Regions from separate parts of the Serratia sp. CoH_122_TC_1 genome, predicted to be linked through region 3. Evidence: predicted binding sites of a transcription regulator. Region 3 holds the regulator's gene; each other region holds the start of a gene.
What was found. Region 3 encodes LexA, which represses DNA repair genes until DNA is damaged. Its sites were predicted from a motif close to TNCTGTATGTACATACAGNA; they were not measured.
Positions count from the first base shown of each region.

Region 1: umuD (translesion error-prone DNA polymerase V autoproteolytic subunit) is a predicted target of LexA. The motif match lies at 1,760-1,779, and genes of this name have one in related genera.
Region 2: dinB (DNA polymerase IV) is a predicted target of LexA. The motif match lies at 2,869-2,888, and genes of this name have one in related genera.

Region 1 covers NZ_JBXWLA010000021.1:2,208-12,223, reverse strand. The annotation lists gene AC2FC2_RS22730 (Y-family DNA polymerase) at 37-1,311, opposite strand; gene umuD (translesion error-prone DNA polymerase V autoproteolytic subunit) at 1,311-1,736, opposite strand; gene AC2FC2_RS22720 (plasmid segregation protein ParM) at 2,022-2,978, shown strand; gene AC2FC2_RS22715 (plasmid partitioning/stability family protein) at 2,984-3,367, shown strand; gene AC2FC2_RS22710 (hypothetical protein) at 3,360-3,701, shown strand; gene AC2FC2_RS22705 (DNA methyltransferase) at 4,273-4,917, shown strand; gene AC2FC2_RS22700 (YubE family protein) at 4,934-5,155, shown strand; gene AC2FC2_RS22695 (antirestriction protein) at 5,579-6,004, shown strand; gene AC2FC2_RS22690 (DUF1380 family protein) at 6,061-6,465, shown strand; gene AC2FC2_RS22685 (ribulokinase) at 7,157-7,447, shown strand; gene AC2FC2_RS22680 (ParB/RepB/Spo0J family partition protein) at 7,535-9,598, shown strand; gene psiB (conjugation system SOS inhibitor PsiB) at 9,633-10,016, shown strand, end outside.
Region 2 covers NZ_JBXWLA010000007.1:215,190-225,205, reverse strand. The annotation lists gene nqrF (NADH:ubiquinone reductase (Na(+)-transporting) subunit F) at 1-518, shown strand, start outside; gene AC2FC2_RS11370 (FAD:protein FMN transferase) at 519-1,550, shown strand; gene nqrM ((Na+)-NQR maturation NqrM) at 1,558-1,785, shown strand; gene AC2FC2_RS11360 (glycerophosphodiester phosphodiesterase family protein) at 1,823-2,707, opposite strand; gene dinB (DNA polymerase IV) at 2,903-3,964, shown strand; gene pepD (beta-Ala-His dipeptidase) at 4,043-5,503, opposite strand; gene gpt (xanthine phosphoribosyltransferase) at 5,828-6,286, shown strand; gene frsA (esterase FrsA) at 6,513-7,760, shown strand; gene crl (sigma factor-binding protein Crl) at 7,821-8,222, shown strand; gene proB (glutamate 5-kinase) at 8,338-9,441, shown strand; gene proA (glutamate-5-semialdehyde dehydrogenase) at 9,451-10,016, shown strand, end outside.
Region 3 covers NZ_JBXWLA010000005.1:49,690-59,705, reverse strand. The annotation lists gene zur (zinc uptake transcriptional repressor Zur) at 85-597, shown strand; gene AC2FC2_RS07825 (CsbD family protein) at 689-898, opposite strand; gene dinF (MATE family efflux transporter DinF) at 1,166-2,506, opposite strand; gene lexA (transcriptional repressor LexA) at 2,724-3,332, opposite strand; gene AC2FC2_RS07810 (diacylglycerol kinase) at 3,454-3,822, opposite strand; gene plsB (glycerol-3-phosphate 1-O-acyltransferase PlsB) at 3,972-6,440, shown strand; gene ubiA (4-hydroxybenzoate octaprenyltransferase) at 6,501-7,394, opposite strand; gene ubiC (chorismate lyase) at 7,391-7,915, opposite strand; gene AC2FC2_RS07790 (MFS transporter) at 8,315-9,697, shown strand; gene AC2FC2_RS07785 (LacI family DNA-binding transcriptional regulator) at 9,720-10,016, shown strand, end outside.

The DNA of each region.
Region 1 (10,016 bases), on a different contig from region 3:
ATACTTTTTATGTACATATTAGGTATTCTTTTTGTATTAATTAAGTACGGCATTCGGTATATCCTTCCAGCGTGTAGTGTAAGCCGGTGACAACATCTCTCGTTTCATTTGCCATTCTGGGGCGATCCCTCGCCCCGCAAACCAAACTTTTCCCAACCCCGAATGGTTGATGCTGTCGAGTACTTTCATCAGCTCATCGCTTCGCGGAGAGGGCTGCACGTCGTCAAACAGGTTCAACTGTGAGACACCCGTTGGTGTAAAATCATTGAGCATGATTCCAGCTTTGGCATAGCGATATCCATCCTGCCAGATGCGCTCCAGACATTTCATAGCAGCGGCGATGATATCCCTGGTATCACGCATTGGCGTTGCCAGCTTCTCACTGGCCATGTTGCTGTAATATGGTTCGTTGACGGCAAAGGGCGACGTTTTTATAAACACCGCAATATGCTTGCAGTATTGGTGCTCTTCGCGCAGCTTCTCAGCAGCGCGTTCTGCATACTGGCAAATAGCCTGGTGCATGGCCACTTGTGTGGTGACCCTTTCGCTAAAAGAACGGCTGCAGACAATCTGCTGCTTCGCCGGAGGCGCTTCTTCCAGGCTGATGCAACTTTCTCCATTCAACTCTCGGACCGTTCGTTCCAGCACGACATTGAAGTTCTTTCGGATGAATGTTGGGTTCGCCTGTGCTAGTTGCAGGGCCGTTGTGATCCCCATAGTGGCCAGCCTCTTCGAAATGCGGCGGCCGACGCCCCAGACCTCCTCGACAGGTTGCAGTGAAAGCAGTTTTTCAGTTCGTCTACGGTTGCCGGGAGTCAGCGCAAGCACGCCTCCAAACTGGGCCCATTCCTTTGAAGCCCACTGTGCTGATTTTGCTAGCGTTTTTGTTGGACCCATTCCTACGCCGATCGTTAAACCTGTACCATTCTGGACGTGACCACGCAACTGCCTGCCAAAATCCTCAAAATTCATGCAGTTGTCGATACCTCGGATATCAAGGAACATTTCATCAATACTGTACTGCTCGACACGTGCTGCCAGCTCCTCGATATGAGCCATGACTCTGTTAGACATACTCGCATATAGTTCATAATTACTTGAAAAAACATAAATTTTTCCAGATATACAGGTTTTTTTTAGCTGGAACCATGGTACCCCCATTTTGATACCGAGCTGTTTTGCTTCCTTCGAACGGGCAATCACGCAGCCATCGTTATTGCTGAGTACGATCACTGGCTTATCCCTCAGGTCCGGACGGAACACTTTCTCACAGCTGGCGTAGAAGCTGTTGACGTCGGCGAGAGCAAACATTAGTTGCAACTCCGTGTTTTATGGACGAAGGCCGTAACCACTCCAAATATCTGCAACTGCTCCGGGTCAGGATACAGGGTGGGATATGCAGGGTTCATAGCTTGGAGGGCTGGGTGGGGGGTAAGCAGCAGGCGCTTCACAGTGAATTCGCCCTCCAGTTCGGCGATCACTATATCCCCATGCTGCGCTCGTTCGGCTTTATCAACAATAAGCAGATCACCACTGTGAAGCCCAATATCGGACATAGATTCGCCGATGGCCCTGACGAAGTACGTTGAACTGCGCCGCTGAATACAGTAATCGTTCAAATCAAGCTCGCTTTCCATGTAGTCCTGGGCCGGTGATGGAAACCCACAGGGAACTCTGTCAGTGAATAGCGGTAATGCGAGCATATCCGGTTCCTCTGCTGCTTTTATAAACTGTATTGATGTCATTTTGCTCACCTATTCACTGTATTTATATACAGTCATTATTTTGGGGATTTTTAGATAAAGCAAGATGTAGCAGCAGTGTTTATTTCAATACTCTGTTTCAACGAGAAAAATAGTGAGGTTCAGAGGACTATTGCAAGCGCTGTCTGTGCGCTTTTAGTTCTCAAATTATTCTCAAATTGTTCTCATTTTCGCTTGATTAACACCTTCAATGCAGTACAATTCATATTGTTCTCAATTTATTCTCAAATTATTCTCGTGACGACAAAGGTGGGTACAATGAAAGTCTTTATTGATGATGGTTCAACCAATATCAAATTGCAGTGGGATGAGAAGGGCGTGACTAAACAGTCCATCAGCCCTAACAGTTTTAAGCGTGAATGGGCTGTTGCGTTTGGTGCCCAGCAGGCGTTTAACTATATCCTCAATGGAGAGCATTATTCCTTTGATGCCATCAGCCCTGACGCAGTTGTAACGACGAATGTGGCCTGGCAATACAGTGACGTGAATGTCATTGCTGTTCACCATGCCTTGCTTACTTCCGGCATTTCTCCTCAGGAAGTAGACATTATCGTTACTCTGCCCCTGGCTGAGTATTACGATAAAAACAACCAGCCAAACGAAGCCAATATTAAGCGTAAGGTGGATAACCTTTTACGTCCGGTCGAGCTGAATGGCGGCAGTACATTTACTATCCGCCAAGTCGATGTGATGCCTGAATCTATCCCGGCCGGCTTTGAGGTGGTGAAGAATCTCGATGAGCTGGACTCTTTACTGATTATTGATCTGGGGGGAACAACGCTGGATATTTCTCAGGTTATGGGAAAAATGCGTGGAATTTCCCGTATTTTTGGTGATTCCTCACTGGGGGTATCGCTGATTACCGGAGCCGTGAAGGATGCTCTCTCGCTGGCTAGAACTAAGGGGAGCAGTTATCTTGCAGACGACATTATCATTCACCGCAACGACGTTGAGTATTTGGCGTCCCGCATCAATGACACCTCCCGCATAGCTCTTGTCCGGGAAGCCATAGAAGGTGCACATACCAAACTGGTGAATCGCGTGATTGATGCAGTAAGCCGCTTTGAGGGATACTCTCATGTGATGGTCATCGGAGGTGGTGCGGAACTCATTTCAGATGCCGTCAGAAAACACTGTGCGGTCAGGGAAGGGCGTTTCTACAAAACCAGCTCGTCTCAGTTCGACCTTGTTAACGGCATGTACCTCATCGGATAATCAATATGGATACGCGACGCAAAATAACGTTTTACCTGAATCCTGAAACCAATGAAGCGGACCGTTTTGTCTGCCAGAAAACAGACGAAACCCCTCAGGGAGACAGGGGACGTTTGTGGCGTGCGGCGTTGCTGACCGGTTTTGCTTTTGGCAAGCAGGATGAACGGCTACCATATTTATTCAGCGAATTGCTGAATAACAACACCTCGTTTGATGATCTGCTTCAGTTACTGAAAACAGTTTATCCGCGAGAAACGGAAGCGCTGTTGCAGGGACAGGGCAGGGGAGCGACGGTCTTACCAGCCGTACCTGCACCCGATCCCGTTTCTTCGGATGAAGAAACCCGGGCCAATGCCCGGGGGTTATTCGGGACCTCGAATAATGGATAAGGTTAGGGATCATGGCCGGGAAGTCCGTCAGTTTTTGAAGGCTGCTCGTGAACTGCAGGCCCTGGGGCTGATAGAGGATGTCGAAAATAAGACGTTGGCAGCCCTTCAGGGTGAGCTTGTCAACCGTTCTTCTCTTGGTGCGGGTTTTAAGCAGAACTATCCAAGACATGGTGCGCGCTGGGAAGAAGACGAAAAAGAAAAACTGGTCGCACTGGCTCAAGCTGGCATGCTCGATGTCGATGCTTTTGCTCAGGAATACCAGCGTCGTCCAGAATCAGTTATTACTTACATGGTGCGTCTTGGTTTGTTGGATAAAACCCACGATCCGCGCTGACACTGCCAGACTATGAATTGGCGGCGAATCTGTCCGCCCCCCTTATTGAGTCAACCTTCACTCCATCGTCAGCAGTTACTCCCTCCCTCCGCTTAACAGTCGCACCGTGCCGGAAAAATTCAAGCCGCCGGCTGCTGTGCCCGTTCGCATTCCTTCCCCCTGGTCAGTCATTTGCGCTGCGGCCTTGCGTCCGGAGCTGGATTTTTTCCCTGCTCATCAGTTGAGTGCTGTTAGCCCGTGGTGTGGTTTCATCAAAAAGGATGTCGCTGCGCTCAGTTTTCCTCGCCGCCTGACGGCGGAAAATAATTCACCTGAATCTTCATCACCACCTGTTAAATCACACCTGCAGCCCGATGACATATTGGCAGCCCCCGCTGATGGCGTGGCGGCGGGCTGTGCCCGTCCTTCAAGCCGCTTTCGCGGCATATCCTCGCCGGCGATACGGCCCCCGACTCGGTATTCCACGGTCGGCCTGACACGCGGCGGTGCCTGCCTGCCATGACATCGGGCAGCAGGGAACGGTGGCCGTACCGGCCTCCTCCTGCACCCCTCGAATGGCGAGGTATTCCTTATGTCCCGATATATCCTGGGTGATTCCGTGCAGGTGATGGCCGACTTTCCGTCAAACAGCATTGACTTTGTGCTGACCGATCCCCCTTATCTGGTCGGCTATACCGACCGCAGCGGTCGCAGCATTGCCAACGACAAAAATGATGAATGGGTGCGGCCGGCGTTCCGTGAAATGTTCCGGGTGCTCAAGCCTGACAGTCTGGCGGTGAGTTTCTACGGCTGGAACCGGGTAGACACCTTTATGGCCGCCTGGAAACAGGCCGGGTTCCGCGTCGTCGGGCATATGGTGTTTACCAAACCCTACGCCTCCAAATCGGCCTTTGTCGGCTACCAGCATGAGTGTGCCTACATTTTGGCGAAAGGGCGCCCGGCATTGCCGGCGCAACCGCGCTCTGATGTGCAGCCCTGGGAATACACCGGCAATCGTCACCACCCGACTGAAAAGCCGGTTTCCATTCTGCAACCGTTGATTGAGTCGTTCACTCAGCCCAGCGCGATTGTCCTCGATCCCTTTGCTGGCTCAGGTTCGACTTGTGTCGCCGCCGATCAGGCCGGGCGGCGCTATATCGGCATCGAGCTTTTGGCGCAGTACCACACCATCGGTCAGCAGCGGTTGCATCGCCTGCGCGCCCAGTACGCAGCATAATAAAGGGAAATCAACGATGAACTACACCGGGAATGAAGACCTGCGCGCCGCAATTGCGGCACTGTCCAACGACATGTGTGAGATGCACCTGCGGCTGCGCGAGCTGGTCAGCGTGTATTTCTGGAACAGCGAGGTGTTGGCTGAATGCCTGGCCGGTCAGATCCTGCGGGACGCGCACGATCGTTACGTCGAAATCTATCAGGCTATCAACGAACTGGATCACCATTTCAAAGATTGAACCGCAGGCATTATGCAGCCGGGCAGGGAAACCTGCCCGGGTTGCCTCGCTGTAAGCCTGCGGACGCCAGGGCGCATCGAACGCCCCGCGTCCGTAGAACCGCCACGCGGCACTTGCCGGCGATGCCGGCGCCGCAAAGGACGCTGGCTGGGCCTGCCTACACCTCTCTAAATCTTTTCCCTTTGCGGCCCCGGCGTAGTGACGGCCTGTGCCGTACCCAAACGCTAGTCCGGCACGGTCGGGCTGCAAGGGTACGCTTCGCCGCCTCCTCACCCGTTCGCACCCGTTACGGCGCATTCAGCCCGCAACGGGCTTGCGCTGCGGCTTGCGGTGGCGCCCCTGCCTCCCTCCCTCGGGGCCGGCCTTTCGAATGGGTACGGCACCGGCCGGTGTCGCGAACCCTGAAACTCTGGAGGTAGTCCCATGCAACATGCTCATTCCGTCACGCTGCAAGTCTGTGAATCCGATCGTCTGTCGTTTCTGCCGGATCTGTTTGGCGAGGATTTTTTGCCCGCTGAAATGCAGGTGTATTCCCTCGCCGATCGCTATCTGCCGCAGTACACCGGCGGGTTTTGGCACTTCATCCGTTTACCGGAGGGGGGCGGCTATATGGCACCTGACAGCGATCGTGTGCACCTGATCAACGCTGATAACTGGTTTGACAAGACCCTCAGCGGTGACGCCGCCGGTATCGTGTTGACGGCACTGGCCATCAATCGCCGCTGTTGGTTGCATCACGATCGGGGCAATGCCGGACTGGTGAAGTTGCTTATGCAGCGGGAAGAGCAGCTTTGGCGCTATATCGAGACGCACCCGGAACGCGCCGACATCTGCCGCGCGCTGGACTGACAGGGATTTGAATACGGGCGGCTATGCCGCCCCTCATTAAAGAAGGAGGGTGAATTATGTTTGGCAGCGTGAAAGACGTGTGTGCGGAATTATTCCGTGAGTATGGCAGCGACGAACCTATTACCGTGCTGATATGGGACGCACACGCCGTGCGTTACTTTGCACAGGAGTGGAACCCTAACGACGGCGATGTGCTGGCAATACTGGAAACCATTGGCTGCTCTGATATTGAAGACTATCAGCGGTACGGTATCAATCAACAATACATTCAGGATGCAATAACGAAAATCGCCGATAGTCGCAGCCGGACTCGACAGGTCGAGGTGAGCGCCAGCGCACTGGAAACCGTGTTGGAACTGGCCGCGATTACTATAGATATAGACGACCCGGAAAGTTGGGATGAAGACACATCCAGGGGACAATGTGCTATCGAGGCGTTGCGGGCCGCGTTACATCCCTAGGTTATCACCACAAAGGGCCGTCAGAGCGGCGGCCTGCTTGCCCTGTGTACTTTGGCCGCGCGGAAAAACCTTGCCAGCCGCCTTCGGCGTCAGGCTACCGAAGGTGGCGGCTGCGCCGCCCTCTTTCGCTGCTGTGCGTGGGGCTGTTTAGGTGGATTGGGCATGACGGTTTATCGTCCTGGTCGAGTGATGCTTCCTGTTTCTGCATTTTTGGTTATGGGGCTTTGTACTGAGTGGATACCGGTATCGGGCGTCCGGGCGGGCTGTCGTGCTGCGCATGGCGCCGGCACACCGTCGCCCCCCTGCGGGCTTCCATCCCATGACGCAACGACACGCTTGCAGCGGCCACAGGCCGCGCCGCTCAGGGAAAACCGCGTAGCCGGTCGTTCCGTCCACGCTTTAAGGCCGCCCCAACGTTCGCTGTCGCGCCCGTTGTGTCGGGTTGATCCCTATTCAATCGGCCGGGTTGCATTAGCCGCAGTCAGTCTTCCCGCCGCAACTGATAACAGCACAACGCCTCGCTGAAACGGCAAGGGGTATATGAACTCCGTCAAAAACTTTTCCCTCCCTCCGGTCTTAAAAACTTTTTGTCTCCGCCCCTTGCCGCCGCTCCTCGCCGTGCTGGATCAGTTTTATTGCGACGGCGAATACTCACAGCGGCATCAGTTTTCAACCCACGGAGGATTTCAACATGGCTCAACAAAACGTCAACGACGCGACAACGAAGCCTACAGCAGCATCAGCACAGACCAACTGCGATCTGACCGTACCACAAGTGTATGACCTGTTTTGTTTCGTGAAGGCGGTTTGTGGCCGTTCGACTGGCACCAGTGAGCCTCCGGTTGTTCCGGCAGGGGCGGTGGAGGTTTACGCGGATTTTGGGGATTTCGACACCATCGCGGTCTGGATCGTCAACGGCTGGCCGGTTGCGGCCAGTGATCAGATGACCCTGACCCACTGGAGCCTGAATTTCAGGCGATAAAAAAGCAGCGTTTCCGCTGCTTTCTCACCGTCAGTCCTGACGCCATCGGGACTGGCACAACAGCAATAACATTGAAGGAGCTATCACATGTCAACTATCGAGTCTAAAGCACCAGCCACGGCCAAAGCAACCCGCACGGCCAAATCCGCGACGAAGAAAAGCGTCGTTGCGGAAAATATCGAAGCGGCACTGGCAAAAGCCGTGCGCAAAACGGCCACGCTCGGCCAGTTGGAACTGGACGGCCTGAACGTGCGCAAGAAAAAAACCTCACAGGCATCGATCGAAGGACTGGCCGCCAGTATCCGCTCGGTCGGGTTGTTGCAGAACCTGATTGTCTTCGAGATGGAGGACGGTCAGTTTGGCGTAGCCGCCGGTGAGCGGCGCACGCTGGCGTTGCGGTGGTTGATGGGGCGTGAAGACGACGCCGACAAGACTACGCCGGACGGCATCGTCAATGCGGGTTACGCGGTTGATGTACTGATCGTCAGCAAGGAGATGGCGCGCATCATTTCCCTGACGGAAAACAGCCAGCGCGAGCAGATGCACCCGGCTGATCAGGTCTTCGCTTTCCGTGAAATGTCGGCAGAAGGGCGTGCTCCTGCACAGATTGGCGGCCTGCTGGGCTTCAGCACCAAGCACGTTCAAAAATGCCTGAGGCTGGCGACGATGGCACCGGCACTGCTCGATGCGCTGGCCGACGACAAAATCACACTCGACCAGCTGCAAGCGCTGTCGGCAACCGAAGATCATCAACGTCAATGTGACGTGTGGATCAACGCGCACGGCTGGGCGGCCGCGCCGCAGCACCTGCGCGAGGCCGTGCTGACAGACGAAGTCTCGGCCAAAGACAACAGCCAACTGGCGTTCGTCGGGCGCGAAGCCTACGAGTCGGCTGGCGGCACCTTCAAATTCGATCTGTTTACCGACGAAGGTTTTTTGACCGAACCGGCGTTGCTGGAGCGTCTTACCCGCGAAAAACTGCACGCACTGGCGCAGCAGGTTGCCGAGTCCGAGGGTTGGAGCTGGGCGGAAGGCCGCATTTCGGCCATTAAAACGTGGGGTGAAGATGCTGAGCTGTACCGTGAGATGGCTGAACCGCTGCCGGAATTCACAGGCGACGAACAGGCCGAGATCACCCGGTTGAAAGCGCGGTTTGCTGCGCTGGAAGCGGCATTCGAAGAAGCGGATGCCGATACTGATACTGACGTGATGATTGCCGAAAGCGACGCTGTTCAGGCCGATATTGAGCGGCTCACCGAACAGGCGACTATCCGGTCATGGCCGCAGGCGATGCGCAGTACTGGCGGGGTAATGGTGTCTCTGCGTGGCGGGGACGTGGTTTACCAGCGCGGTATCGTGTTACGTGCGAGCGAAGCGACAACCGCGCCTGCCGGAGATGACAACGGTGACGGGACAGTGACGACCACGGAAACCGCACCGAAAACCAAGGAGAAAGGGCTGTCAGCGGCGTTGATCACCTGCCTGTCGGCAGAGCGCTCGCTGGCGGTGATGGGTGCGCTGGTCGAGAACCCGACTGTCGCGCTGGCACTGCACACCCACACACTGGCCGTGAAGGTGTTCGGCTCACGCTACGCCGGTTCGCTGCTCAAAACCGACCTGACACCCAAACGCGCGGAACTGCTGACCAAAGCTCCGACAGCGGAAGGAAGCTGCGCCGATCGCCAACTGGGCGAGCTGCACGCGCAGTGGGAGGCCAAATTGCCGCCGGAGTGGAATACCGATTTCACATGGTTGCTGACGTGGGAACAGGCCGACGTCGTGGCGCTGCTGGCGTACTGCGTCGGCCAGTCTCTCGATGCCATCCAGTTGTGGCCTGCGAGGGATGGCAAAGTTGGCGGTGAACTGACGGCACTCGAGCATGCGCTGGATTTCAATCTGCGCGAGTGGTGGCAACCGACCAAGGCCAATTACTTTGGCCGTATCAGTAAAGAGCTCATGAGCGATGCGCTGGTTGATGCCGGAAAAGTGGCGCAGGCGGCCTCGGTGCTCAAGATGAAGAAGGGCGACGCCGCGCAGCTGGCCGAGGACGAACTGAGCGCCAGCGGCTGGGTGCCTGATTGCCTGCTGCCCGCTAGCGATGAAGCTGATGCTGCTGACGATATTGCCCATCCTGATAACGTTGCTGCCTGACCGGAGGTGCCGCCCTTTGGGCGGCAATAACATCATGAAAAAATTGAACCTTGAGCAGTTGATGAGCATGAGTCCGCTCGATCTGGAGCAGTACCGTGAGCAGGGTATGGAGTACCGAGTGATGCTCAATTGTGCCGTACTGAGTCAGTTGACGGTGCCGGAAGGCTGGCGGGTCAATGCGGAAGAAGGCTGTGAATTTTGCGGGCGGGTGCCGGTCGTGTGTCGTATAAGCCCGGCAGGCGATGAGGCCACGGCGGTGTATCTGTGCAGCGCGGGAGCCGATGTTCCGGGTTGGTCGATGATACTTCCCTTTGACGATGGTCAGTCTCAGGCGTGGTTGTACCTGGATGATACCTATACACCGGCGATCGTTAATCGCGTACTGACGACTGTTGCCGTGTATTACCGGCAGGGGTTC
Region 2 (10,016 bases), on a different contig from region 3:
ATCCGGACGTGCCACCGGGCATCATGTCTTCCTACATTTGGTCGTTGAAGGCCGGTGACAAGGTGACCATTTCCGGGCCGTTCGGCGAGTTCTTCGCCAAGGACACCGACGCTGAAATGATCTTCATCGGTGGCGGTGCGGGTATGGCACCGATGCGTTCGCATATCTTTGACCAGCTCAATCGTCTGAAGTCGAAGCGCAGAATTACCTTCTGGTACGGTGCGCGTTCACTGCGTGAAATGTTCTATGAGGACGATTTCAATCGGTTGCAGGAAGAGAACGAGAACTTCACCTGGCACGTGGCACTTTCCGATCCGCAGCCGGAGGATAACTGGACGGGTTACACCGGCTTTATCCATAATGTTCTGTTGGAAAACTATCTGCGGAATCACCCTGCGCCGGAAGACTGCGAGTTCTATATGTGCGGTCCGCCAATGATGAACGCTGCGGTGATCAAGATGTTGAAAGATCTGGGTGTCGAAGACGAAAATATCATGCTCGATGACTTTGGTGGCTAAATGCGTGGATGGGCAATGAAGGGGTTAATAACGACGGTGGCGCTGAGCGCCACCCTGTTATTGACTGGCTGCGGGCCGGAGCAGGTGAATCTCGACGGTAAAACCATGGGGACGTCTTATTCGATCCGCTATGTTACCGGCGACGACACGCCGTCTGCCGCTAAAATACAGGCGGAGATCGACAAGCGGTTAGAGTTGGTCAACGATCAAATGTCTACCTACCGGCCGAATTCCGAACTGAGCCGCTTCAATGCCAGCCGCGTCGTGGATAAGCCTTTCCCGGTCTCTGCCGCGACGACCGAAGTGGTGCTGGAAGCGCTACGGATTAACCGCGTCACCGATGGCGCTCTGGACGTGACCGTCGGGCCGTTGGTCAATCTGTGGGGGTTCGGGCCAGAAGGGCGACCGGAAAAGGTACCGAGTGCTGCGGCACTGGAACAACGTCGCGCCTGGACGGGGATCGACAAGCTGTCGGTGCAGGGCAATGCGTTGGTTAAGCGCATTCCAGAGCTATATGTGGATCTCTCTTCGATCGCGAAAGGCTATGGTGTGGATGTGATTGCCCAATATCTGCAATCGCAGCAGGTTAAAAACTACATGGTGGATATTGGCGGTGAGGTGCGTACCCGTGGCCATAACGGCGAGAAAAAACCATGGCGTATTGCCATTGAGCGACCAACCGCCGGCATGGAGCAGAAAGCGCAACTGGTGATCCAACCGGGTGAGATGTCGATCGCCACTTCGGGCGATTACCGCAACTACTTCGAGCAGGGCGGCGTGCGCTATTCGCATACGATAGATCCCATCACCGGCCGGCCGATCCATCACCATTTAGTGTCGGTCACGGTGTTAAGCCCTACCTGTATGGCTGCCGATGGTTTGTCGACCGGGCTGAACGTTTTGGGGCCGGAACGCGGCATGGCGCTGGCGAACCTGATGGGGATCCCGGTGTTTATGATTGTGAAAACCGCGACCGGTTTTGAAGAGCGCTACTCCGATGCGTTTAAACCCTATTTGAACAATAACTCGTGAGGTCGCTATGTTGACCGTATTTATCGCCAGCTTCGTGTTGTTTCTGCTGATTGTCGGCGGGATGTCATTGGGCTACGTGTTCAAACGCAAAAGCCTGCAAGGCAGCTGTGGGGGTATTACCGCGCTGGGGATGGATAAAGTGTGTGATTGCCCTGAACCTTGCGATGCACGCAAGAAGCGTCTGGAGAAAGAGGCGATGCGTCAGAAGCAGTTGGACAAGCACCGGATTATTTGAATACAAGGGGCGCATGCAGCGCCCCTTTCGCTATCTGTTATTTGGCTTGGCGAAAGCTTTTCGCCTCGGCCGGTGAGTTGACCATCACGCCGTCTACACCCAACGCCAGCGCCTGCTGGTATTCCGCCGGTGAATTAATGCCGAACAGAATAATGTGTGCAGGTCCTTGCGAACGGAAGCAGTCGATCGACTCTTTATCCCAGGTCAAAAACGCCTTGGAACGCCCTTCACCCAGCGTAAATTTCTCCACGACTTCCACTTCTCGCTTCAGTTCCAACCCGTACCAGCGCGGTTGCTGATTATCGGGTTTCAGCTCGCACTGATGTGACAGGCTGATATTTGCCAGCAGGTCGCGGGTTTCATCGCGCGTCTCAAAACGTTTGATGGCTTTCGGTAGCGCCTGCAGATAGTTGGCATCGGTGGAATACACGCGGGTGCGGTCCAGGCTGTTGGTTTTCTCCAATGTCGCCAACAGGGCTTTGCCGAATTGAACAGGGTCTGCGTCCGGCGACTTGATATCCAGATAGAAGTTGACCTTGGGGAACGCCGCCAGAATCTCATCCAATCTTGGAATGCCAATGCCTTTTCCGCGGAACGGGTGTGCCTCGCCTTGGGTGAATGACCAACCGGCATCGACTTTTGCCAACTGCGCGGCGGTAAAGGCGGAAACCAATCCCTGTTCGTTGGTCAGCGCTTTCAGATCAGAAGGGCGATGCAGCACGATCGCGCCGTCTTTGGATTCCTGTAAGGTGATCCAAATGGCGTCTGCGCCGTTTTTCAGTGCCGTTTCTATAGCGACGCGGGTGTTTTCAGGCGCGTCGGCGGTTCCACCCCGGTGCGCAATAATGGCAGGGGCGGCCTGAGCGGCAATGGATATCAGAGATAAAGCAGAAGCCAACAAATAGACAGATAATGTTTTCATGTAGGGCACCATCCTGTGCGAGGCGTTATGGTTGTCAGTCACTGGGGGGATTAATTTTCACAGCGTACTATTGAAAAATTACGCTTTTTTAACAAGTCGAAGATAATTGGTTGAAACCCTGTTTTCTTCGAACTGAACCGAGGCTTGAGCTTTCTCTTTTTGCCTGTATACTTATACAGTGTTATTGGAGGCGCAATGCGTAAAATCATTCATGTCGATATGGACTGCTTCTTCGCAGCGGTAGAAATGCGCGACGATCCCAGTTTGCGTGAGATTCCGCTGGCGATCGGCGGCAGTGCCGATCGGCGCGGGGTGATCAGCACCGCCAATTATCCTGCGCGTCGTTATGGTGTGCACAGCGCGATGTCGACAGCGATGGCACTCAAGCTTTGCCCGCATCTTAAACTGCTGCCAGGCCGTATGGCTGCCTATAAAGAAGCCTCGCAACACATCCGCGAAATCTTTGCGCGCTACACCCCGCTGATTGAACCGTTATCCCTGGATGAAGCCTATCTGGATGTGACCGACTGCACCCAGTGCAACGGTTCGGCGACGCTGATCGCCCAGCAAATCCGTCAGGCTATTTCCGATGAGCTGAACCTCACCGCGTCTGCCGGTATTGCCCCCATCAAGTTCCTCGCCAAGATTGCTTCAGAGCTCAATAAGCCGAATGGGCAATACGTCATCACGCCGGCGCAGGTGCCGGCATTTTTACAGCAACTGCCGCTGAGCAAAATCCCCGGCGTGGGGAAGGTGACCGCAAAACGGTTGGAAGAGGTGGGGCTTATCACCTGCGCAGATGTGCAACAGTACGATCTTGCTGCTCTGTTAAAGCGCTTCGGCAAGTTTGGCCGTGTGCTGTGGGAGCGCTGCCAGGGGATAGATCTGCGTGAGGTTTCGCCAGAACGGCTGCGTAAGTCGGTGGGGGTTGAGCGTACGCTGGCGGAAGATATCCATGACTGGGAGGAGTGTGAAACCTTGATCGTCGATAAGCTCTATCCCGAGCTGGAGATGCGGTTGCGTAAAGTGAAACCGGATCTGCACATTGCCCGCCAAGGGGTGAAGCTGAAGTTCCAGGATTTCCAGCAAACGACGCAGGAACACGTCTGGCCGGTGCTCAATAAAGACGACTTGATCAACGTGGCACGGCAGGTATGGCGCGAGCGGCGTGAAGGGCGTGGGGTGCGGCTGGTCGGCTTGCACGTGACGCTGTTGGACCCGCAACTGGAGCGTCAGCTGCTGCTGCCGTGGGAATAATAAAGGCGCAATGCAAGATTGCGCCTTTATGTAAACGGCTCGGTCATTTTTGGGGTTCAGCGTGCCGAACCCGGCAGATTACGCGCGCTCCGGGATAGCCTTCAACAGTGCGGTCAGCAGCTTCCAGTACAGGCCCACGCTTTCGATATGCACTTGTTCATCCGGCGAGTGTGGCCCGGTAATGGTTGGCCCAATTGATACCATATCCATATTTGGATACGGCTTTTTGAACAGGCCGCATTCCAGACCGGCGTGGATCACCATGATGTTTGGCGTCTTGTTAAACAGATCCTGGTAGATCTCACGCACCAGGTGCATGACCGGTGAGTCAGCATCTGGCTGCCAGCCCGGGTAGCCCCCTTTTGGTGCCACTTTGGCGTTAGCCAATTGGCCCAGAGCGGTCAGCATACCCACCACATAATCTTTGCCACTGTCGATCAGTGAACGGATCAGGCAGATGATTTCTGCTTCGCTGTCGCTGGTGGTGACCACGCCTACGTTCAGTGAGGTTTCTACCACGCCTTTGACCGCGTCGCTCATGCGGATCACGCCGTTTGGTGTGCCATTAAGCAGCGCGACGAAACGCTGTTGGCAGTCGACGGTCATTGCCTGAGATGCACTGGTGGTTGGCTCCAACAGCACGGTAATGTTTTTCTCTTTCGCGGCCAGTTCGTTTTGCAAGGTTGCCAGAAACGCCTGGGTCAGCGCTTTCAAGGCATCGGCTTTTTCGGCCGGTACGGCAACCACTGCAGAGGCTTCACGCGGGATAGCATTGCGCAGGGTACCGCCGTTCAGATCCAGCAGGCGCAGGTTCAACTCAGCGGTATGATCAAACAGGAAGCGTGCCAGCAGTTTGTTGGCGTTGCCCAGACCCACGTGGATATCGGCACCGGAGTGACCGCCTTTCAGGCCCTTGATCGTCAGCTTCAGGGTCTGATAACCAGCAGGTACGGCTTCGCGCTGCAGTGGCAGGGTGGTGATGAAATCAATACCACCGGCGCAACCCATGTAGATCTCGCCTTCTTCTTCGGAGTCGGTGTTGATCAGGATATCCGCTTGTAGCCAGTTAGCTTGCAGCCCGAATGCACCGTCCATACCGGCTTCTTCGGTCATGGTCAACAGCACTTCCAGCGGGCCGTGCTCAACGCTGTCGTCGGCCAGCACTGCCAGGGCAGAAGCCATACCGATACCGTTGTCGGCGCCCAGCGTGGTACCGCGTGCTTTAATCCACTCGCCGTCAATGTACGGCTGAATCGGATCCTTGGCGAAGTCGTGCACCGTGTCGTTATTCTTCTGTGGCACCATATCCAGGTGCGCCTGCAGGGCGACGGGCTTGCGGTTTTCCATGCCTTTGGTGGCAGGTTTACGCAGCAGAATGTTGCCTACATGGTCACGTTCGGCGTGCAGGTGTTTCTCTTTCGCCCACTCGAGGATGTGCTGTGCCAGCGCTTCTTCATGATAAGAAGGATGCGGAATAGAGCAGATTTTGGCAAAAATATCCCACAGCGGCTGTGGTGAAAGTTGAGACAATTCAGACACTATAAGTCTCCTGTAACAGCATTCTCGGCAAGGCGGGAATGCCGCTCGGTTAGGGTTAGGGGCATCTGTGCGGCTTTGGCACGATCTCCAGAGAATATCACTTTATTCCGGGCGGTGCCCGTACCGTATTGCGCTGTTTAAGCGCTTGATCACACTCGTTTGACGCGTCGTTGCTCATTTCTTCAGCATCAATCACCAGACGAATTACTTATGAATTCCACGGTTCAACTGGTATTTGGTGCGCCCAGTCTTTATAATCTCGCGCAACCTTTTTTCCCCTGATTACTGAGTAAGCCGCACCACTGCTGGCTGGGACACCATTCTATGAGCGAAAAATACGTTGTTACCTGGGATATGCTGCAAATGCAAGCGCGCAAACTGGCTCACCGCCTGCTGCCTGCTGACCAATGGACAGGCATTATTGCCGTAAGCCGCGGCGGCCTGGTGCCGGCAGCCTTACTGGCCCGTGAGTTGGGTATTCGCCACGTGGATACCGTCTGCATTTCCAGCTATGACCATGACAACCAACGCGAAATGAAAGTGCTCAAGCGTGCGGAAGGCGACGGCGAAGGCTTTATCGTGATCGACGATCTGGTGGATACCGGCGGCACCGCGAAAGCGATCCGTGATATGTACCCGAAAGCGCATTTCGTCACCATCTTCGCCAAGCCGGCGGGTCGCCCGCTGGTGGATGACTATGTGGTTGATATCCCGCAAGACACCTGGATCGAACAGCCATGGGACATGGCGGTGACCTTTGTGCCACCGATCGGCGGCCGTTAAGTTCGCCACACTGATTCGTGAAAACGCCCGGCTCCGCCGGGCGTTTTTGTTTCTGATATTCGCCACTGGGCCATGGGGTGTGCATCAAGGCAGCAAGCGAGCGGGGCCGACACAGATGTCGCTTCAAGTATGACGGGTATATCGCGCCAGAGTTCGGTACACTACCTCGAGTTAATTAGTAGGCTGTTTGCGGCCTACGGCCAGATTTACGGAGACTGTTGTTACCATGGCACAGGCCAACCTTTCTGAAATCCTGTTTAAACCCTCATTTAAGCACCCAGAGACCTCGACACTGGTCATGCGTGCGCGCAACAAAGTCAGTGCAGAGCTGCATTCCACGCTAGAAGGCAATACCGTCAGTAACTGGTATCGCATGCTTAACCCCCTGCTGTGGACCTGGCGCGGTGTCGATCCGATCGAGATCAACGAAGTGCTGGCGCGCATTGCGGTCGCAGATGTGGAACACACCAACGACAAGTGGCTCGATACCGTGGTCGGTTACCGTAACGGCAACTGGATCTACGAGTGGGTACACCAGGGCATGCGCTGGCAGCAGAGCGCGCTGGAACAGCAAGATCCCCTGATCGGTGGGCAGCACTGGCTGAACGCCGCCAATTTTTACAGCATCGCCGGTTACCCGCATCTGAAAGGGGATGAGCTGGCCGAACAGGCTGAAGCGCTGTCCTGTCGGGCCTACGAAGAGGCCGCGCTGTTACTGCCGTACCAGTTGAAAGAGCTGGAGTTCCGCATTGAGGGCGGCAGCAGTATCACCGGGTTCCTGCATATGCCAGAGAAAGGCGAAGCGCCGTTCCCAACGGTACTGATGTGCGGCAGTTTGGACACGTTACAGACCGATTATCACCGCTTTTTCCGCGACTATCTGGCACCGCATGGCATTGCCATGCTGACCATTGATATGCCTTCTATCGGTTCTTCTTATAAGTGGAAACTCACGCAAGATTCCAGCTTCCTGCACCAGCAGGTGCTCACTCAACTGGCCTCGGTGCCGTGGGTTGATCATCAGCGGGTGACGGCGTTTGGCTTCCGTTTCGGCGCCAACGTCGCCGTCCGTCTTGCCTACCTGGAGCCGCAGCGGCTGCGGGGTGTGGCTTGTCTGGGGCCGGTGGTGCACCGCTTGTTGTGCGACATCAACACGCAGCGACACGTGCCGGATATGTATATGGACGTGCTGGCCAGCCGCATGGGCATGGCCAACGCGTCGGATAACGTGTTGAAGATTGAGCTGAACAGTTATTCGCTGAAAACCCAGGGATTGTTGGGCCGCCGCTGTCCGACGCCGATGTTGGCCGGTTACTGGGATCAAGATCCCCTCAGCCCGAAAGAGGAAGCGCAACTGATCGCGTCGTCTTCTATGGACGGCAAGCTGATCGCCATACCGCGCGCGCCTGTCTACAGCAGTTTCCACAAGGCATTGCTACAGATGACACATTGGATGAAAGATAAAATGCGTTAAATAGTTGCTAAATTTTAACAATTTGTTAAAAAGAGTGGTCTACATTGAGGAGGTTAAAGAATGACGTTACCGAGTGGTCACCCTAAAAGCCGACTAATGAAACGTTTCGCCAGCTTGGGGCCGTATCTGCGTGAAGGGCAGTGTGAGAACGACCGTTTTTTCTTTGATTGTTTAGCCGTTTGCGTCAATGTTAAGCCCGCACCAGAGAAACGCGAGTTCTGGGGCTGGTGGATCGAACTGCATGCTGAAGATACGCGCTTCACCTATGCCTATCAGTTCGGCCTGTTTGATAAAGAAGGGCATTGGACGCCGGAAAAGATTAAAGATACTGAAGTCAAAACCAAGCTGGAAACTACCCTGCGTGATTTCCACCGCCGTCTGGGCGAACTGCTGAATACAATGGAACTGACGTTAGAGCCCGCCGCTGATTTCAAAGAAAAACTGATTAAACTTTCCGCCTGACCCCGTTTGACCACAAGTATTCTGCTGATTTCGCGTTGTGCCTGTTGGCATAACGCGTCTCTCCTGTTACAAAGTCCCTAGTATTATTCTTCTCATCTTATACGGCAGAAACACTATGAACGGCAGCCAGACACTGGTTGTGAAATTGGGCACCAGCGTGTTGACCGGCGGATCGCTGCGTCTTAACCGTGCCCATATTGTCGAACTGGTACGCCAGTGCGCACAACAGCATGCAGCGGGTCACCGCATCGTTATCGTGACTTCCGGCGCGATTGCCGCCGGGCGCGAGCATTTGGGTTACCCCGAACTCCCCGCCACCATCGCCTCCAAGCAGCTGCTGGCGGCGGTTGGGCAGAGCCGGTTGATCCAACTGTGGGAACAACTGTTTTCCATTTACGGTATCCACGTCGGGCAGATGCTGCTGACGCGTGCCGATCTGGAAGACCGTGAACGCTTCCTCAACGCACGTGACACCATGACGGCGCTGCTGGACAACCGTATCGTGCCGGTAATCAATGAGAATGACGCGGTCGCGACCGCAGAAATCAAGGTGGGCGACAACGATAATTTGTCGGCATTGGCGGCGATCCTCGCCGGGGCCGATAAGCTGTTGTTGCTGACCGATCAGCAGGGGTTATACACCGCAGACCCACGTAACAACCCGCAGGCTGAGCTCATCCGTGAAGTGCACGGCATCGACGACGCACTGCGCGCCATCGCTGGCGACAGCGTTTCCGGCCTGGGTACCGGCGGTATGGGGACCAAACTGCAAGCCGCTGACGTGGCCTGCCGCGCCGGTATCGACGTGATCATCGCCGCCGGCAGCAAGCCAGGCGTCGTGGGCGACGTGATTGAAGGCAAACCGGTGGGCACGCGTTTCCATGCGCTGGAAACCCCGCTGGAAAACCGCAAACGTTGGATCTTTGGTGCACCACCGGCCGGCGAGATCACCGTAGACGACGGTGCCGTCGACGCCATTATGGCGCGTGGCAGTTCGCTGCTGCCGAAGGGCATCCGCGAAGTTAAAGGCGATTTCTCCCGTGGTGAAGTGATCCGCATTCGCAACCTGGCGGGGCGCGATCTGGCGCACGGCGTCAGCCGCTACAACAGCGACGCGATGCGCATGATTGCCGGGCATCACTCACAGGAAATCAGCGAAATTCTCGGTTATGAATACGGCCCGGTGGCAGTGCACCGCGACGATATGATAGTCAGTTAAGGAGTGAGCATGCTAGAGCAAATGGGGAAGGCCGCCAAACAGGCTTCCTGGCAACTGGCGGTGCTGAGCACGGCAAAGAAAAATCAGGTGTTGTCGGTGATCGCCGACAGACTGGAAGCCGAAAGCAAAGTGATTTTACAGGCTAATGAACAGGACATGGCACAGGCACGCGCCAGCGGGATGACCGAAGCGCTGCTCGATCGCCTGTTGCTGACCCCGGCGCGGCTGGCAGCGATCGCCAACGACGTGCGCCAGGTGTGCCGTTTGAACGACCCGGTCGGCCACGTATTGGACGGCAGCCTGCTGGACAGCGGGCTGAAGCTGGAGCGTCGCCGCGTGCCGCTCGGCGTGATTGGCGTGATTTATGAAGCGCGGCCGAACGTCACCATCGACGTCGCCAGCCTGTGCCTGAAAACCGGGAATGCAGTGATCCTGCGTGGCGGCAAAGAAACGCACCACACCAACCAGGCGACAGTGAAAGTGATCCAGCAGGCGCTGGAACAGTGCGGCCTGCCGGCTGCAGCGGTGCAGGCGATTGAAAGCCCGGATCGCGCACTGGTGAATGAGCTGCTGCG
Region 3 (10,016 bases):
CATATCAGAGGAAAAGGGGCCGACTCTCGGCGATTTGGCTGAACCATGTTAAAATCGGCTTTTTTACGTACCGGGAAATTTGCCATGAACTCAAACACCCAGGAAAAGCTGCTGGCGCAGGCTGAACAACTCTGTCAGCAACGCAATGTGCGACTGACACCGCAGCGGCTGGAAGTGTTACGCCTGATGGCACAACAGCCCGGTGCCATCAGCGCTTATGACCTGCTCGATTTACTGCGCGTTGCCGAACCCCAGGCCAAACCGCCAACGGTTTACCGCGCGCTGGACTTCCTGTTGGAACAAGGCTTCATTCACCGGGTCGAGTCAGCCAACAGCTACGTGCTGTGTCATCACTTCGAACAACCTATGCACACTTCCGCGCTGTTTATCTGTGATCGTTGCGGTCAGGTGACAGAGCGCACAACTGAAGGGGTTGAAGATACGCTGCAAAAACTGGCCAAAGAGTCGGGGTTTGTACTGCGTCACAGCGTAGTGGAAGCACACGGCCTGTGCGCCGCTTGCGTTGAGGTAGAAGCTTGCGACAGCAAACATGATTGCGGCGAACACGACCATAGCATTGCCATCAAGAAGAAATAGACAGGGTTAGCAGGCACCTCCTTGTGTCTGCAGGCCTGGCACCAAGGGGAAGGCGCCAGACTTTCGGCCGCATCCGCTGCGGCCCATCGCGCTACCAGCGATATTTGTTATGATCTTCCCAAGACTTCACTTCTTTCTCGGCCGCCTCTTTCTGGTAGCCGTAGCGCTCCTGGATTTTACCGACAAGCTGCTCGCGTTTCCCTTCGATGACCGTCAGGTCGTCATCGGTCAGCTTGCCCCATTTTTCTTTCACTTTCCCTTTAAACTGCTTCCAGTTACCGTCGGCTTGATCTTTGTTCATAGTATCTCCGTTAACCTGTGGTGAGTCAGTTTTAACTACTGCTGGCTGAGGATACGCCCCGTTTATATTGCCAGCCACACGATTAATTATAGATGCAGATAGCGACAAACAAATAAAAACCAGAATTAAAATCCATTTTTAAATTTAAAATAAGAAAAAAACGCCAACAAACAACTTACTACACGACTTGGCTAACCGACGAGAATATGTAACAAAATACAAACAAACACATAATTAAAATTTATGTATTTGCAAGAAAGGCTATCGTCATTGTGCTGCTGAAAACCAGCTGCCACGCAGCCTGTGACGGTGCCAAATCCACCCAAGCGCGATGCCGCGCAGCGCAAGAAAGACCGCCAGCGCCAACCACAATCCATGATTGCCCAAGACAGGCACGGTCAGCAGCGTCAAACCGTAACCCGCAGCCGCCACGGCCATGCTGTTACGCATTTCTGCACCGCGAGTCGCACCAATGAACATGCCATCCAGCAAATAGCACCACACCCCAACCAGCGGTAGCACCACCTGCCAAGGTAAATAGTCATTCGCCATCGCACGCAGTTCTGGCAACGAGGTCAACGCCGCAATGATTTGCTGCCCGGCAAAGGCATAAACCACACCAAAGGCTAGCGCCACTAAACAGGCCTGCCGGCAAGCCGCGCGCCACACCTTACGCAATTGACTGTCATCTCTGGCACCATAAGCATGACCAGAATGCGCTTCTACCGCATAGGCAAAACCATCCAGTGCATAGGCGGTAAAGGTCAGCAAATTCATCAGTACCGCGTTTACTGCCACTACGTCACCGCCAAGCCTGGCGCCGAAGATAGTCAAGGATGCAAAGCACAATTGCAGCAACAATGAACGCAACATGATATCGCGGTTCAACGCAAGCAAACGCCGCAGATTACCGCGCCAGGCATGGCGCAACATCGGAACAGAAATACCGCGTATGCGCATCACTCGCCAGGACAGCCATAAACCCAGCAGCAGCGTAGCGTACTCAGAGACGGCGGTCGCCGTCGCGGCACCTTGCACATTCCAGCCCAGCCCCATGACCAACCAGATATCCAGAACGATATTCAACACATTACCGACTATCAGCAGGATGACCGGCGCCCGCACGTATTGCACGCCAAGCAACCAACCCAAGATCACCATATTTGCCAGCGCTGCCGGTGCGCTCAGCCAACGGATCTCAAGGAACAATCGTGCTTGCTTCAGCACCGCATCGTCACCGCCAACAATCTGCAGCGCCAGATCGATCAACGGATGGCGCAGCAACACGATAACGACGCCGGCCAATACTGCCAGCAACAGCGGCTGCATAAAGGCACGTGCCAATCCCTGTGGGTTTTGTGCGCCCAGCGCCTGTGCCGTCAAACCGGTGGTACTCATGCGCAAAAACAGCAACAACATAAACAGGAAGCTGGTTGCCATCGCCCCGACCGCCACGCCCCCCAAATAAACAGGGCTGTCGAGGTGACCTATCACTGCGGTATCGACCAACCCAAGCAGTGGCACGGTGATATTGGAAAAGATCATCGGTAGCGCGAGGCGCCACAAGGCTTTATCGGTATCGCTGGTGAAGGCGGAAAGCAGGCGCATAGTGGAATGTTCCCGTGTATACCCGTCATCTTTCAAGTTGCAGCGTTGTTATCTGCACTCGCTCATCCCCAGTTACTTACCTGAGTAAGCGCCTGGGGATGAGCGAGTTGGCCGCCTAGCTGCAACTTGAAAGCTATAGGGTATATAGTGAATCAGATATGACATCGCCCCAGAACTGGGGCGACTTAAATCAGAGGACGATGTGTAGGCGTGAGGATTAAACCCAGTCGCCATTGCGGATCACACCGACCGCCAGGCCTTCAATGGTGAAATTCTGCTGGCGCAGATCAACCACAATCGGTTGGAACTCGCTGTTTTCCGGCAATAACTCAACAACATTTCCGTGTTTTTTCAGACGCTTAACTGTAACTTCGTCTTCAATACGCGCCACAACGACCTGGCCGTTACGCACGTCCTGAGTTTTATGTACCGCCAGCAGATCGCCGTCGAGAATACCGATATCACGCATCGACATACCGTTGACCCGCAGCAAGAAATCCGCACTTGGCTTGAACAAGGAAGGATCCACTTTGTAGTGCCCTTCGATATGCTGCTGCGCCAACAGTGGCTCACCGGCGGCAACACGGCCGATCAACGGTAAACCTTCTTCATCTTCCATCAGCAAACGAATGCCGCGCGATGCACCAGAGACGATCTCGATGACGCCTTTACGCGCCAATGCTTTCAGGTGTTCTTCTGCAGCATTTGGCGAGCGGAACCCCAGACGCATGGCGATTTCGGCGCGCGTTGGCGGCATGCCAGTGGACGAAATATGATCGCGAATCAGATCATAGACCTCTTGCTGTCTGGTAGTTAGTGCTTTCATTCCGCCCCCTGTTTGTTTATACAGTCTTGCTGTGAGTATATACAGGTAAGTGCGGCTTGGGAACCGAAGAATGAATAAAAATCAGGGATTAGCGACCCACGTCGCAACAGGGCCACCCCATTCAGGCAAAGTGTTGCCAGAGCACCGAGCCCCAGACAAACAACGCCAAAATAATCGCCAGTGAAACTGCTGCCGACCCCATATCCTTGGACCGGCCCGAAAGCTCATGATGTTCAGTGCCAACCCGATCGACAATCGCTTCTATCGCGCTGTTGAGCATCTCGACGATCATCACCAGCAGCACCGATCCGATCAATAAAATGCGCGCTATCGCACCCACGTCCAGCCAAATCGCCAGTATGATAGCCAGTACGGTGGCGACCAGTTCTTGGCGGAACGCCGCTTCATGCTGCCAGGCAGCGGAAAAGCCTTTATAAGAGTAGCCGGCGGCTTTAATAATACGGGTCAGGCCGGTTGCTTGGTTTGCCATGTTTTTTAGTGCCTTTCACAGAGGTAAGTCATAATTAAAGAGTCTAGGCCAGGAAATGCTTCCGGCTCTCGGTTTTCCAACACCACAGATCTGCTACCCGGTTTCTGGTATGCTTGCGACGCATTGCTAACAAGAGGCTTCACGTTGTTATGTCAGGTTGGCGTAAAATTTATTATAAGCTATTGAATTTACCACTTAAATTGTTGGTAAGAAGTAAGGTTATCCCTTCAGATCCGGTCACGGAGTTAGGGTTGGATCCCTCACGGCCGATTTTGTATGTTTTACCTTATAATTCCAAGGCGGATTTACTGACGCTGCGCACCCAGTGCCTGGCGCAGGATCTGCCCGATCCTCTCAATCCGCTGGAGATAGACGGCACCGTGCTGCCTAGCCACGTGTTTATTCACGACGGCCCGCGCGTGTTCCGCTACTACACACCGAAAGAAGAATCAGTAAAACTGTTTCACGACTATCTGGATCTGCACCGCAGTAATCCGGATCTCGATATTCAGATGCTGCCTGTTTCGGTGATGTTTGGTCGCTCCCCAGGCCGCGAAGGCCACGGCACGCCACATCTACGTCTGCTCAACGGCGTACAGAAGTTCTTCGCCGTGTTGTGGCTCGGCCGCGACAGCTTTGTGCGTTTCTCCAACACCGTCTCACTGCGTCGCATGGCGACTGAACACGGCACGGACAAAACCATCGCACAAAAACTGGCGCGCGTGGCACGAATGCACTTCTCGCGTCAGCGTCTGGCTGCCGTTGGCCCAAGTCTGCCGGCCCGTCAGGACCTGTTCAACAAACTGCTGGCGTCCAAAGCGATCGAAAAAGCGGTCGAAGACGAAGCACGCAGCAAGAAAATTTCCCATGAGAAAGCCCAGCAGAACGCCATTGCACTGATGGAAGAGATCGCCGCCGACTTCTCATATGAAACGGTGCGCCTTTCTGACCGCGTGTTGAGCTGGACCTGGAACCGGCTGTATCAAGGCATCAACGTCACCAACGCTGAACGCGTGCGCCAGTTAGCGCAAGATGGTCATGAGATCGTCTATGTGCCCTGCCACCGCAGCCATATGGACTACCTGTTGCTTTCTTATGTGCTGTACCATCAAGGCTTGGTGCCGCCGCACATTGCCGCCGGTATTAACCTTAACTTCTGGCCGGCTGGCCCCATCTTCCGCCGCCTGGGCGCCTTCTTTATCCGCCGGACGTTCAAAGGCAACAAGCTGTATTCGACGGTGTTCCGCGAATACCTCGGCGAACTCTTTAGCCGCGGTTACTCCGTGGAGTATTTTGTCGAAGGTGGCCGTTCTCGTACCGGACGCCTGCTGGAACCGAAGACCGGCACCCTGTCGATGACCATTCAGGCGATGCTGCGTGGCGGTTCTCGCCCGATCACACTGGTACCGATCTACATCGGCTACGAGCACGTGATGGAGGTGGGCACCTACGCTAAAGAGTTGCGTGGCGCGACCAAAGAAAAGGAGAGCCTGCTGCAGATGCTGCGTGGTCTGCGCAAGCTGCGTAATCTCGGCCAGGGTTATGTCAACTTCGGTGATCCACTGCCGTTGACCACTTACCTGAACCAGAATGTGCCCCAGTGGCGCGACGCGATTGATCCGATCGAATCCCAGCGCCCAAGCTGGTTAACGCCGACGGTCAACGATCTGGCTGCCAAGATCATGGTGCGTATCAACAATGCCGCCGCGGCTAACGCCATGAACCTGTGTTCTACGGCGCTACTGGCTTCACGCCAGCGCTCGCTGACCCGCGAACAGCTGTTAGAACAGCTGGAATGCTATCTGCAACTGATGCGCAATGTGCCTTATGCCAGCGATGTCACCGTACCGACCCAGACGCCGGATGAGCTGCTGGATCACGCGCTGAACATGAATAAGTTTGAGGTCGAGAAGGATAATATCGGCGATATCATCATTCTGCCGCGCGAGCAGGCAGTGCTGATGACCTATTACCGCAATAATATCCATCATCTGCTGGTATTGCCTTCACTGATCGCCACCATCGTGATGCATCACCGCCGGGTTTCTCGCACCGAACTGCTGCGCCAGATCGGGTTGATTTACCCCATGCTGAAGGCGGAGTTGTTCTTGCACAACGACAAAGAACAACTGGCGGAAGTGCTGCGCCCGCTCATCGACGAAATGATCCGTCAGCAACTGATCTGCGATAAGGGTGACGCTCTGGTACTGAATCCAGCACGCATCCGGCCATTGCAATTGCTGGCAGCCGGTATCCGTGAAACGCTGCAACGCTATGCCATCACCATGTCTATCCTCAGTGCGAATCCAAGCATTAATCGCGGAGCACTGGAGAAAGAGAGTCGGATTATGGCCCAGCGTTTGTCAGTGCTGCACGGCATCAACGCACCGGAGTTCTTCGACAAAGCGGTATTCTCAACCCTGGTCGCAACGCTGCGCGAAGAAGGCTATATCAACGATATTGGCGATGCCGTACGTGAGCACACCATGGAGGTGTATAGCATGCTGAGCGATTTGATCACCCCAGAAATCAAATTGACCATTGAGAGTGTCAGCATGCCAGCGGAAACCAACGCACCGTCGGTTGCGCTCGAAGAAGCAGAAGAAAAAGACGAGTAATCCGTTGATACGGAAACGAAAAAGGCACCCAAGGGTGCCTTTTTTATTACCAGTAGCCCGTTAAGCCTGCCAATAACTCAGCGCGATACCGATAAACAGTACCAGCCCGACGTAGTTATTATCCAGGAACGCCTTGAAGCAGGCCTCGCGTTCGCGACCGGCAATCTGCTTTTGCTGATGGATAAATAGGGCACCCGCCAGCAACAGCGACCAATAAAACGCACCGCTCAACTGCGCCAGGTACCCCACCCACACCAGCAGTAGCAAGGTGGCAAACTGCAGCAATCCGATGATCAGCTTGTCGTAACGACCAAACAAAATGGCGGTGGATTTCACGCCAATCTTCAGGTCATCGTCACGATCGACCATGGCATACATTGTATCGTAAGCCACCGTCCAGCAAATATTGGCCAACAGCAATAGCCAACAGCTCAGCGGCAATGATTCGCTCACCGCAGCATAGGCCATTGGGATGCCCCAGCCAAAGGCGACACCCAACACAAACTGCGGCAGATGCGTGACCCGTTTCATAAACGGATAGGCCCATGCCAGCGCGAGCGCCGCCAGCGAAAGCCAGATGCTCATCGCATTCAACGTCAGCACCAGCCCAAAGGAGATCAGCACCAGCACCACAAACAGCACTTTGGCCTCTTTCTCGCTTACCCTGCCACTCGGCATCGGTCGCCCGGCGGTACGCTTCACGTGGCCATCGACTGCCCGATCGGCGTAGTCGTTCACCACGCAACCGGCGGCACGCATCAGGAATACCCCAACCACAAACACCAACAGGATAGACAGCGATGGCACACCCTGCCCCGCCAGCCATAGTGCCCACAGCGTCGGCCACAGCAACAACAAAGTGCCAATCGGTTTATCGATGCGCATCAGATGGCTATAAGCCCGCCACTTGCTTTGAATCACGCTTCCCTCCAAGGTATTGTCTCTCCTCATCATTCTGGGTCCGTACTCTCTGCCGTATACAGTGGCGAAGCAGGCAAAAACAATTCGGTCAGCAACAGCGGTTTGCCCGCCAGCCGCAGGCGGGAACGACGCGCCCACAGGTTCTCTTGCCGGCCAATGTGAATATAATCGCGAGTCAGCTCATTGCTGCTGAACAGATAACGCCCCAGTGGCAGCGTGCCCAAATCCACCAGCGCCAAATCCGGGCCAGTAAGCGTTTCCTGCGGGATCACCGTTCGCCCCAACAACCAAGGTTGGTTGTCGCCCAGTAACACGATTTCACGTAGCCAGTAGCGCGGGCTGTCCGGCAAGTGTTCGGCCTCGTCACCCAACTGATCGCGGGTGACAAAACATTCGCGCTGCGGTTCAACGTGCACACGCCCACAGTGACGCTCAAAACGGCGAGTCATGGACCCTAACTCCATCAACCAGTCGCTAACGGCAGCGGGCACGGGAGGATGTTGCGCAGATAACCACGTTAGCGACGGCAGGATGGAATCCCTATTGCCAGACATTGTTCTACTCCATGCCTGACGCCACGCGTGACGGCGGCGACAGGCCATACAAACTGTTAACAGATGCCCATTGTAACGCAGAAATTCAAAAGCGGCAGGCTGATTCGTGATGTAACACACCGCAAAATCACCACCGAAAAAGCACCGCAATGTCATCTTTCTGCCATCTGTTTTCTTTACCTTCGTTCACCGGAGCGATGGGTATTCTGTGATCGTCAGCAAACTTTCACCTCTGCAGCATTGTTTTATCTACGCGCGTAGATACCCTTGCATCGCAGCGTTGAATCGCCATCAGTCCAACACTTTGTCAGCAAACCTTCTTGCCGACACCAGGGAAACCATCTTTACCGCGATCACGCGATCAAGGCGTGGCGCAGACTAAAAGAGGATATCAATGCCATGAGCGAAACAACGCTTGCAACCCCACAGGCCGCCAGTGAGACGCTGGCGGCCGACGAACGTTTGGCCACCAAAGAGGGGCGCGGTCAATTCTGGCGCGCCACGTTCTCTTGTTGGCTCGGCACCGCCATGGAGTATGTCGATTTTGCCCTGTATGGTCTGGCGGCCGGCATGGTGTTCGGCGACGTGTTCTTCCCCGAAGCCACCCCAATGGTCGCATTATTGGCAAGCTTCGCTACCTATTCCGTCGGGTTTATCGCCCGGCCTATCGGCGCGTTAGTGTTCGGCTGGATTGGCGATCGCAAAGGCCGTCGAGTGGTGTTGCTCACCACGGTCGCGCTGATGGGTGTTTCCACCACGCTGATTGGGCTGATCCCCTCCTACGCACAAATTGGCGTCTGGGCACCCACTTGTCTGGTGATCCTGCGTTTTGCTCAGGGCTTCGGTGCGGGGGCCGAGCTTTCCGGTGGCGCGGTGATGCTGGCAGAATACGCACCGGCCAAGCGCCGTGGTCTGGTCGCTTCAATCATTGCCGTCGGCTCCAATAGCGGCACGTTACTGGCCTCACTGGTGTGGCTGTTGGTGTTGCAACTGGACAAAGCGGATCTGATCGCCTGGGGCTGGCGCATTCCGTTCCTCGCCAGCATCTTGATTGCCGGGGGGGCGTTGTACCTGCGCCGTCACGTGCGTGAAACCCCCGTATTTGAACGCGAGCTGCAGCAAAATCGTCAGCGGATGCTGGATAACACCCCTGTCGCACCGGATAACCGCAGCTACCTGCAACGTACCAAAGCCTTCTGGATCATGCTCGGCCTGCGTATTGGCGAAAACGGCCCATCCTATATGTGCCAGGGGTTTATCGTGGGTTACGTCGCCAAGGTGCTGATGGTGGATAAATCAGTGCCGGCGCTGGCGGTAATGATTGCTTCACTGTGCGGTTTTCTGGTTATCCCGCTTGCCGGTTGGCTGTCTGACCGTTTCGGTCGCCGCGTCACCTACCGTTGGTTCTGCCTGTTGCTGGTGCTCTATGCTTTCCCGGCATTTTGGTTGCTCGACAGCCGCGAACCGGCGATAGTGATTTCAGTGATTGTGGTCGGTATGTGTATTGCGTCACTCGGTATTTTTGGCGTGCAGGCCGCCTACGGCGTGGAACTGTTCGGTGTCAAAAACCGCTATTCAAAAATGGCATTCGCCAAGGAACTGGGTTCGATCCTGTCCGGTGGCACCGCACCGCTGATTGCTACTGCGCTGCTGGCGGGTTTCGGTCACTGGTGGCCTGTTGCCTGCTATTTTGTTGTAATGGCAGGCATTGGCTTAATCACCACCTTCTTTGCACCGGAAACCCGCGGCCGCGATCTTAACCTGCCGCAGGACGCAGTGTAATCAGGGCGCACAGGAACCCAACTTGGATAATCAATCCGCGCGGCGTATCACCCGCGCCGACGTCGCCCGCGTTGCGGGCACCTCGGTCGCGGTCGTCAGTTACGTGATCAACAACGGTCCGCGTCCGGTAGCGGAAGCCACCCGTTTGCGGGTACTGGCGGCCATCGAACAAACCGGTTACCGGCCGAACGACATTGCCCGCGCGCTGGCTTCGGGTAATACCCTGACCTACGGTTTAGTGGTGCCTGACATCTCCAACCCGTTTTTCGCCACGCTGGCACGGGCGCTGCAACGCGAGGCATTCAGCCACGGACGCGTG